DNA from 2 places in the Buttiauxella sp. WJP83 genome. Region 2 is predicted to be linked to the other one. Evidence: predicted binding sites of a transcription regulator. Region 2 holds the regulator's gene; the other holds the start of a gene.
What was found. Region 2 encodes PurR, which represses purine synthesis genes. Its sites were predicted from a motif close to CANGCAAACGTTTGCNTG; they were not measured.

Region 1 (4,431 bases), 950 kb from region 2:
TGGCTATAGCGACAGCAATCAGGACAACCCCTTGCTCTATTTCTGCCAACACCGCTGGCGTGTGACGCCGCAAGGGCAATTGCAACAGTTGGAATGATGCTATTTCGCCTCATATAAGATCTATCTATACCCAAAATAATTCGAGCTGCATCGCGGCGGCAAATGAACGAATCCCGATGAGCTTAGTTAACTAAGTGATTCGGGTGAGTAAATGCAGCCAACAAAGATGCAGTTTGAAGTATGACGGGTATATAATGCGCCGCCCAAATCTAGCCCGGAGACTCCCTTGTCAGAAAGCGAATTTACCCATGAACACTGGATGCGTCATGCATTGACTCTCGCTCGTCGTGCATGGGAAGAAGGCGAAGTTCCGGTTGGTGCGGTGTTGGTGCATAACAACCAGGTGATAGGTGAAGGCTGGAACCGCCCTATTGGCCGACATGACCCCACAGCGCATGCGGAAATTATGGCGCTGCGTCAGGGCGGTTTGGTGTTGCAAAACTATCGCCTGCTGGAAACCACGCTGTATGTCACCCTTGAGCCTTGCGTAATGTGCGCAGGGGCGATGGTTCATGGCCGCATCGGTCATTTGGTGTTTGGCGCGCGTGATGCCAAAACCGGCGCAATCGGATCGCTAATGGACGTGCTGGGTCATCCTGGTATGAATCACCAGGTTACGGTGACTGAGGGCGTTTTGGCAGAAGAGTGTTCGGCCATGCTGAGTGATTTTTTTCGAGCCCGCCGTCTTGAGAAAAAGGCCCTAAAGGAAAAGGCCCGAAGCTCGGAATAGCCAACTCAACGGGCGCAACGACTGGATACGCCTCGGCATATTTAAGCTCTTGCGCTTCCTGCTTCTCTTTCTCGAGCAAGTACCCCACCAGGCTGATGTAATATTTCCGGATATTCTCCACATACGCATACGCTTCATGACCACGGGCGTATCCATACGTTGTTTTCGAGTAATACTGTTTTTGGCTAAGTAACGGCAGCCGTGTTTTTACATCTGCCCAACTATCCGGATTGCCTTTTTGTTTTGCCGTCAACTGGCGGGCATCAAGCATATGGGCATAACCCATGTTATAAGCCGTCAGCGCAAACCATATCTGTTCATCCTTTGGCACACTGTCAGGGACTTTTGCCACCATATCCTTCAGATAACGGCTTCCCCCTTCAATACTCTGCTCTGGATCCAGCCGGTCGGTGACACCGAGGCTTTGGGCCGTATTTTTGGTGAGCATCATCAAACCACGCACACCGGTTGGTGAGGTGGCCTGGTTATCCCAGTGTGATTCCTGATAAGAGATGGCCGCCAGCAAACGCCAGTCAAGTTCGGTGGCATACTTTTCGAATAATGGCTGAAGCTCAGGCAGCACGGCATCTACCGCTTTCAGGAACGTACGGGTATCGACGTAATCAAAATCCCCAACGTGGCCGAGATATTTTTCTTCCAGGCGTGCGAACGTGTCGTCACTGTTGAGTCGGTTATAAAAGTCGAGCAGGGCGGCGGACAGGCTGTCGTCGCTGTCTAACGCGCTAAACCAGGTTACCGGCTGTTCGTCGGTAATGTCCAGGGCGACAGCAAGCTGCGGATGAACGCGCTGGAAGGTGCTGATCGCAACAGAATCGGCAATAGTAAACGGGATTTTCCCTTCCACCACTTGCTGCAACAATTCTGTGCTGCTGTGTTGCTCATCAATACGCCAGCTCAAATCCGGGTATTTTTGTTGTTTAAGTTTATTCAACGCACTCAGAGATGTGACACCAGGCGAAAGCACCAATTGGTTTTCTTTAATGCCAGCCAGTGTCTTAGGGCGCGGGCTGCCCATGCGATAAACCATCTGCTGTGAAACGGAGTAGTAAGCCGGGCCTGCACGGTAATGCTGACTGCGTTGTGTGTCGTACACCAGACCCGCAGCGATAATATCGGCCCTGCCATTATCAATGTCGTCGAACAGTTCTTGAATATTTGGGCGAACAGTCACTTCCAGCTTTACGCCGAGGTAGTGGGCAAACTGCTCTGCTAACTCATAATCCAGGCCAATCTGTTTGCCCTGATAAAGGGTATAGGTCAGCGGCGACTCAATTGTACCGACGCGCAGAACTCCCCGCTCTTGAATGGCGGCGATGCGGTTTTCGGCTTGTCCGAACCAGGGAATGGAGGGCCATAGCGCCACTGCCAGCAACACGGTTACGGCACCGATAAGCAGATAATTAAATTTAAATCTTTTCAAATAGTTAATCTGCGTCGAGGCGTCGAGTCTTAGCTAACAACAGGCTTCAAAAATGGAGGCTATACAATAAGGTGTGGCGCATTTTGCTTAACAAAACGCCACTGTGCAACTTATTCAACATTTCTGGTTAAATTATCATCACAAAAAAGTAATCTGTTTATTTCAACGCAAACGGTTTCGTCATGGCGGAGGATTATCTATAATGGCGCCCGTTTTCCCCTTGCGCCCACTGAAGCGTCCCCCTGGCGTTTCGAAGACGAGAGATCTTTGATGATGGAAATTCTGCGTGGTTCGCCCGCTTTATCGGCATTTCGTATTAACAAATTACTGGCCCGTTTTAATGACGCCAACCTTCCGGTCAGCGACATTTATGCCGAGTATGTTCACTTTGCCGATCTCGATGCGCCGCTAACGGCTGAAGAGCACGCCCGTCTGCAACGGTTGTTGAAATATGGTCCAACCCTTGCCGACCACGCCCCGACCGGCCACTTAATTCTGGTCACGCCGCGTCCTGGTACCATCTCACCCTGGTCCTCTAAAGCGACCGATATTGCTCATAACTGCGATTTGGCAAAAGTTAAACGTCTGGAACGCGGCGTGGCGTACTACGTCACCGGCAGCACGCTGACTCAGGCGCAACGTCAGGACGTTGCCGCACTCTTGCATGACCGCATGATGGAAGGCGTGTTTGACTCGCTCAATGACGCGCAGCAACTGTTTTCACAGCATCAACCAGCCCCAGTACAAAGTGTTGACCTGTTATCTCAAGGTCGTGAAGCGCTGGTTGAAGCCAACATTCGTCTGGGCCTGGCTCTGGCAGATGACGAAATCGATTATTTGCAGGATGCGTTCACCAAACTGGGACGCAACCCGAACGACATTGAGCTGTACATGTTCGCGCAGGCGAACTCCGAGCATTGTCGCCACAAAATCTTCAACGCCGACTGGATTATTGACGGCGTCGAGCAGCCTAAGTCGCTGTTCAAAATGATTAAAAACACCTTTGAGAAAACCCCGGACTACGTGTTATCGGCATATAAAGATAACGCCGCGGTGATGGAAGGTTCGGTGGTAGGGCGTTTCTTTGCCGATCACGATGCAGGCCGCTACGACTTCCACCAGGAAGATGCGCATATCCTGATGAAGGTCGAAACGCACAACCACCCAACGGCGATCTCTCCATGGCCGGGTGCAGCGACCGGTTCCGGCGGCGAAATCCGTGATGAAGGTGCGACAGGTCGCGGTGCTAAACCTAAAGCGGGCCTGGTTGGATTCTCTGTTTCCAACTTGCGTATTCCGGGCTTTGAACAGCCGTGGGAAGAAGATTTCGGCAAGCCTGAGCGCATCGTGACGGCGCTGGATATTATGACTGACGGCCCATTGGGCGGCGCGGCATTTAACAACGAATTTGGTCGTCCGGCGCTGACAGGCTACTTCCGTACTTACGAAGAACAAGTCAACAGCCATAACGGCGTAGAGCTGCGTGGCTACCATAAGCCCATCATGCTGGCTGGCGGCATCGGTAACATTCGTGCTGACCATGTTCAGAAAGGCGAAATCACCGTTGGCGCAAAACTGATAGTCCTCGGCGGTCCGTCCATGAACATTGGTTTGGGTGGTGGTGCGGCTTCTTCTATGGCATCCGGCCAGTCTGATGCGGATCTGGATTTTGCTTCTGTACAGCGTGACAACCCTGAAATGGAGCGCCGTTGCCAGGAAGTTATCGATCGCTGCTGGCAGTTGGGCGATGCCAACCCCATCCTGTTTATCCATGATGTGGGCGCGGGCGGTCTTTCTAACGCGATGCCAGAACTGGTGAACGACGGTGGCCGAGGCGGGCGCTTTGATCTGCGTAAAATTCTCAACGATGAACCTGGCATGAGCCCGCTGGAAGTATGGTGTAACGAATCCCAGGAGCGTTATGTTCTGGCTGTTGCACCTGAGCAGTTGCCACTGTTTGATGAACTCTGCCGCCGCGAACGCGCGCCGTACGCCGTCATCGGTGAAGCGACTGAAGAAAAACATCTGACGCTCAGCGACAGCCATTTCGACAACCAGCCGATTGATATGCCGCTGGACGTTCTGCTCGGTAAAACCCCGAAAATGGAACGTAACGTCGAAACCCTGAAAGCGAAGGGCGATGCGCTGGATTGCCGTAATATCACGATTGCTGATGCGGTAAACCGTGTGCTGCATTTAC
Region 2 (4,431 bases):
CAGTAAACCGCGTAAGGGCTACAAAACGCGCTGTGTGAAAGTCAAAGCAGAGCAACCAACGACGATTGCAGCAGCGCACAAAGTCCGGGTGCAGAAAGCACAGAAGACGGCGATGAACAAACTGATGGGCCAGATTGGCAAACCGTATCGCTGGGGTGGCACGTCGCCGCGTACTGGCTTCGATTGCAGCGGTTTGGTTTATTACGCTTACAAAGATTTGGTGAAATTCCGTATTCCGCGTACTGCAAACGAAATGTATCACCTGCGTGATGCTTCTCCGGTTGATCGCGGGGAACTGGAAACGGGTGACCTTGTGTTCTTCCGCACCCAAGGCCGTGGCACTGCGGATCACGTTGGTGTCTACGTCGGTAATGGGAAATTCATCCAGTCACCGCGTACTGGCCGTGATATTCAAATCACCTCGTTGAGCGAAGACTATTGGCAACGCCACTATGTTGGCGCTAAACGCGTCATGACATCTAAAACCATTCGTTAAAACCTTCACCTGCCCTGAAATGGGCAGGTGAGTTCTTCTTTTGCTTATCCTTTCAATTTGTTAACCTAAACCCGCATTAAAAGTGGTTATTTAGAAGTAAACAAAATAATAAGGAGTTAGCAATGTCGTTCGAACTACCTGCATTACCGTATGCGAAAGATGCTTTAGCACCGCATATCTCCGCTGAAACCCTGGAATACCATTACGGCAAACACCATCAAACCTATGTCACTAACCTGAATAACCTGGTTAAGGGCACAGCTTTTGAAGGTAAAACGCTTGAAGAGATCGTTCGTACTTCCGAGGGTGGTGTTTTTAACAACGCCGCTCAGGTGTGGAACCACACCTTCTACTGGAACTGCCTGGCACCAAATGCAGGCGGGGAACCTACTGGCGAACTTCTGGACGCTATCAACAAATCTTTCGGTAGCTTCGCTGAATTCAAACAACAGTTTACTGATGCCGCTATCAAGAACTTTGGCGCAGGTTGGACGTGGTTAGTTAAACAGGAAGATGGCGCTTTAGCGATTGTTTCTACTTCCAACGCGGGTACGCCACTGACGACTGCCGCTAAACCACTGCTGACGGTGGACGTCTGGGAACATGCGTACTACATCGACTACCGCAATGCTCGTCCTAACTACCTCGAGCATTTCTGGGCGCTGGTGAATTGGGCGTTTGTTGAGAAGAATCTTGCAGCGTAGAAGTTTGCTCCCTAAATAGTTCGTGTTGCGGAGCTATTTAGGGGAATGTTAATGGGCCGCGATAAGCGGCCCATCTTAATCAGTGCAGTACGGCAGTTAATGCGCCGCAAACAATCAAAGCCAGAACAATAACTGTGGTCGTGATTGAAAATTTCAGGTCGGTACTCATCAGCAACTCCTTTTTGTTACCTTACAAAACAGCCTTACAATTGATGTGTCATGATGAGTTTCCCACAATCGGAGATAAAAATCCTCACGGTTTTAACCCGATATCCATTTTCCCTCTTCCACTTTTCGCCAGGATAGGCCAAAATCCCTCGCTAATTTATTGCGTATCGTCAATTCAATGCCCTCCTCCCGTTTTATGTCGCAATCCCGGCATACCTGCAACCATTATGTTGCCTTTGGAGTCAGCGTACGCAAACGTTTAACACATTAGTAATCAGGGGGTTAAGAGATGGCCCGGAGTGAAATTTAATGGCGACAATCAAGGACGTGGCGAAGCGCGCAAACGTTTCCACTACAACCGTATCACATGTGATTAACAAAACCCGTTTTGTGGCGGAAGAAACGCGCAACGCGGTATGGGCTGCAATTAAAGAATTGCACTACTCACCGAGTGCTGTAGCACGAAGCCTGAAAGTTAATCACACCAAAACGATCGGTCTGCTTGCCACTTCCAGTGAAGCACCTTATTTCGCCGAGATCATCGAAGCGGTGGAAAATAGCTGCTTTGAAAAAGGCTATACCCTGATTTTGGGTAACGCACACAATAACTTTGAAAAACAGCGCGCTTACTTATCGATGATGGCGCAAAAGCGTGTCGATGGTTTGCTGGTGATGTGCTCTGAATATCCAGACTCCTTGCTTTCCGTTCTCGAAGAGTACCGCCACATCCCAATGGTTGTGATGGACTGGGGCGAGTCCCGTGCTGATTTCACCGACTCCGTGGTCGATAACGCATTCCACGGTGGCTACCTGGCGGGTCGTTATTTAATTGAACGCGGTCACCGCGAAATTGGTGCTATCCCCGGCCAAATGGAACGCAATACTGGCGGCGGTCGCCATGCTGGCTTTATGAAAGCACTCGAAGAAGCGGGTATTTCTATTCCAGAAAACTGGATTGTTCAGGGTGACTTTGAACCTGAATCCGGTTATCGCGCTATGCAGCAAATCCTCGGCCAGTCTCATCGCCCTACCGCAGTATTCTGTGGCGGTGACATCATGGCGATGGGGGCAATTTGTGCCGCTGATGAGATGGGACTGCGCGTACCGCAGGATATTTCCATTATTGGTTACGACAATGTGCGTAACGCGCGCTTCTTCTCACCGGCGTTGACCACCATCCACCAGCCAAAAGATTCGCTGGGGGAAACGGCGTTTAACATGCTATTGGATAGAATCGTTAATAAACGCGAAGAGTCCCAATCGATTGAAGTCCATCCGCGTCTGATTGAACGCCGCTCGGTAGCTGATGGCCCATTCCGCGATTATCGTCGTTAAGTGTTGTTGAGCCCGGGTTTACTCGGGCTCAGGTTCCTGTAACCATTCCTGATTCATCGTTTCACTGTCCCCCAGATAATCCAGTAACCAGCTCAACGCAGGTGATGCGTCGTTTTGCCGCCAGGTCAGGCAACATGCTGCGTCAGGAAACGGGTTATCCAGGGTTAATTCGCTCCACCGCCCGGAATCCAGCCACGGCCTGGCGATATGCAACGGCACCATGCCGATACACAAACCCGCGCTCAAACAATCCGAACCGGACTGCCAGTCAGGCACCACCACACGGCGCTGGTTATCTAAAAGCCAGGTAATTCGTTTGGGTAACGAACGCGAGGTATCTTCGAGTACCAAAGACGGCCAGTCACGCAGGTCATCGTCGCTTAACGTCCCACCGCGCTGTGCCAGAGGATGAGTGGAAGCCACCACACAACGCCAGCTCAACGTTCCCATATCGCGGAAGGCATAACGCCCTCCGACCGGAATAGCCTGGGTTGCACCAATAGCCACCTCGACACGACCATCCGCCAGCGCATCCCATACGCCGTTGAACACTTCCTGGAAGATGCGCAGTTCGATATCCGGAAAATGGCGATAGAAATCCACGACCAGTTGCCGCGTTCGCTCAGGTTTAACGATGTTATCAACGGCTATAGCCAGATGCCCGCGCCATCCGTTTGCGATCTGTTGGCACTGCTGCCGTGTCGTCATCATTTTTTTGATAACAGAACGGCCCTCTTTAAGGAAAAAGAGGCCCGCTGGGGTTAATTCGACATCACGATGACGCCGTTCGAATAGCGGAACGGCTAACCAATCTTCGAGTTGCCGCACCGTATAGCTAATGGCAGACGGAACGCGGTGCAACTCCTGTGCCGCACCGCTGAAGCTACCATTGCGCGCCACCGCATCTATCACTTCCAGCGAGTATTCTGACCACATTTCTCTGCTCACAAAATTTTTGAACGCAACCTACAAATATTAGCGTTTCACAAGCGTAATTGCACTCCGTACACTCTCGCGGCAATGAACCTGCAAGATTAATCAAGAGAAAATTATGCAACCTTCAAAAGGATTTCTTATCTGGCTGGCCGGCTTAAGTGTGCTGGGCTTCCTTGCCACAGACATGTACCTGCCTGCTTTCGCTGCCATTCAGCAAGATTTACAGACCGATGCATCGGCAGTCAGTGCAAGCCTGAGTCTGTTCCTGGCTGGATTTGCGTTTGCCCAGTTAATGTGGGGACCCCTGTCAGATCACTTCGGCCGTAAACCGGTATTACTGGCGGGGTTAAGCCTGTTCGCCATTGGCTGTATCGGCATGTTGTGGGTCGAAAGCGCCACTGCGCTATTGGTACTGCGTTTTGTTCAGGCAGTTGGCGTCTGTTCGGCGGCAGTAAGCTGGCAGGCTCTGGTGACCGATTACTACCCGGCGAATCGCGCTAATCGTATTTTCGCAACGATTATGCCGCTGGTTGGCTTATCCCCGGCGTTGGCACCGTTGCTGGGCAGCTGGATTTTGAACCACTTTGACTGGCAGGCGATTTTCGCCACGCTGTTTGTCATCACCCTGGTGCTGATGATCCCGACTTTACGTCTGAAACCTCGTACTCAGCATCATCCGCAAACTGAAGACAATAAAGTGAGCTTCATGTCATTGTTGAGCTCCCGAGTTTATAGCGGCAACGTGTTGCTCTATGCCGCCTGCTCCGCCAGCTTCTTTGCATGGCTTACCGG

Region 1: purL (phosphoribosylformylglycinamidine synthase) is a predicted target of PurR. The motif match lies at 2,396-2,413, and genes of this name have one in related genera.

Annotation. Positions count from the first base shown of each region.
Region 1 covers NZ_CP110080.1:1,111,297-1,115,727, forward strand. The annotation lists gene yfhb (phosphatidylglycerophosphatase C) at 1-97, shown strand, start outside; gene tadA (tRNA adenosine(34) deaminase TadA) at 320-790, shown strand; gene mltF (membrane-bound lytic murein transglycosylase MltF) at 675-2,231, opposite strand; gene purL (phosphoribosylformylglycinamidine synthase) at 2,502-4,431, shown strand, end outside.
Region 2 covers NZ_CP110080.1:2,058,432-2,062,862, reverse strand. The annotation lists gene OH773_RS09545 (C40 family peptidase) at 1-496, shown strand, start outside; gene sodB (superoxide dismutase [Fe]) at 619-1,200, shown strand; gene cydH (cytochrome bd-I oxidase subunit CydH) at 1,280-1,369, opposite strand; gene purR (HTH-type transcriptional repressor PurR) at 1,678-2,703, shown strand; gene punR (DNA-binding transcriptional activator PunR) at 2,722-3,639, opposite strand; gene punC (purine nucleoside transporter PunC) at 3,755-4,431, shown strand, end outside.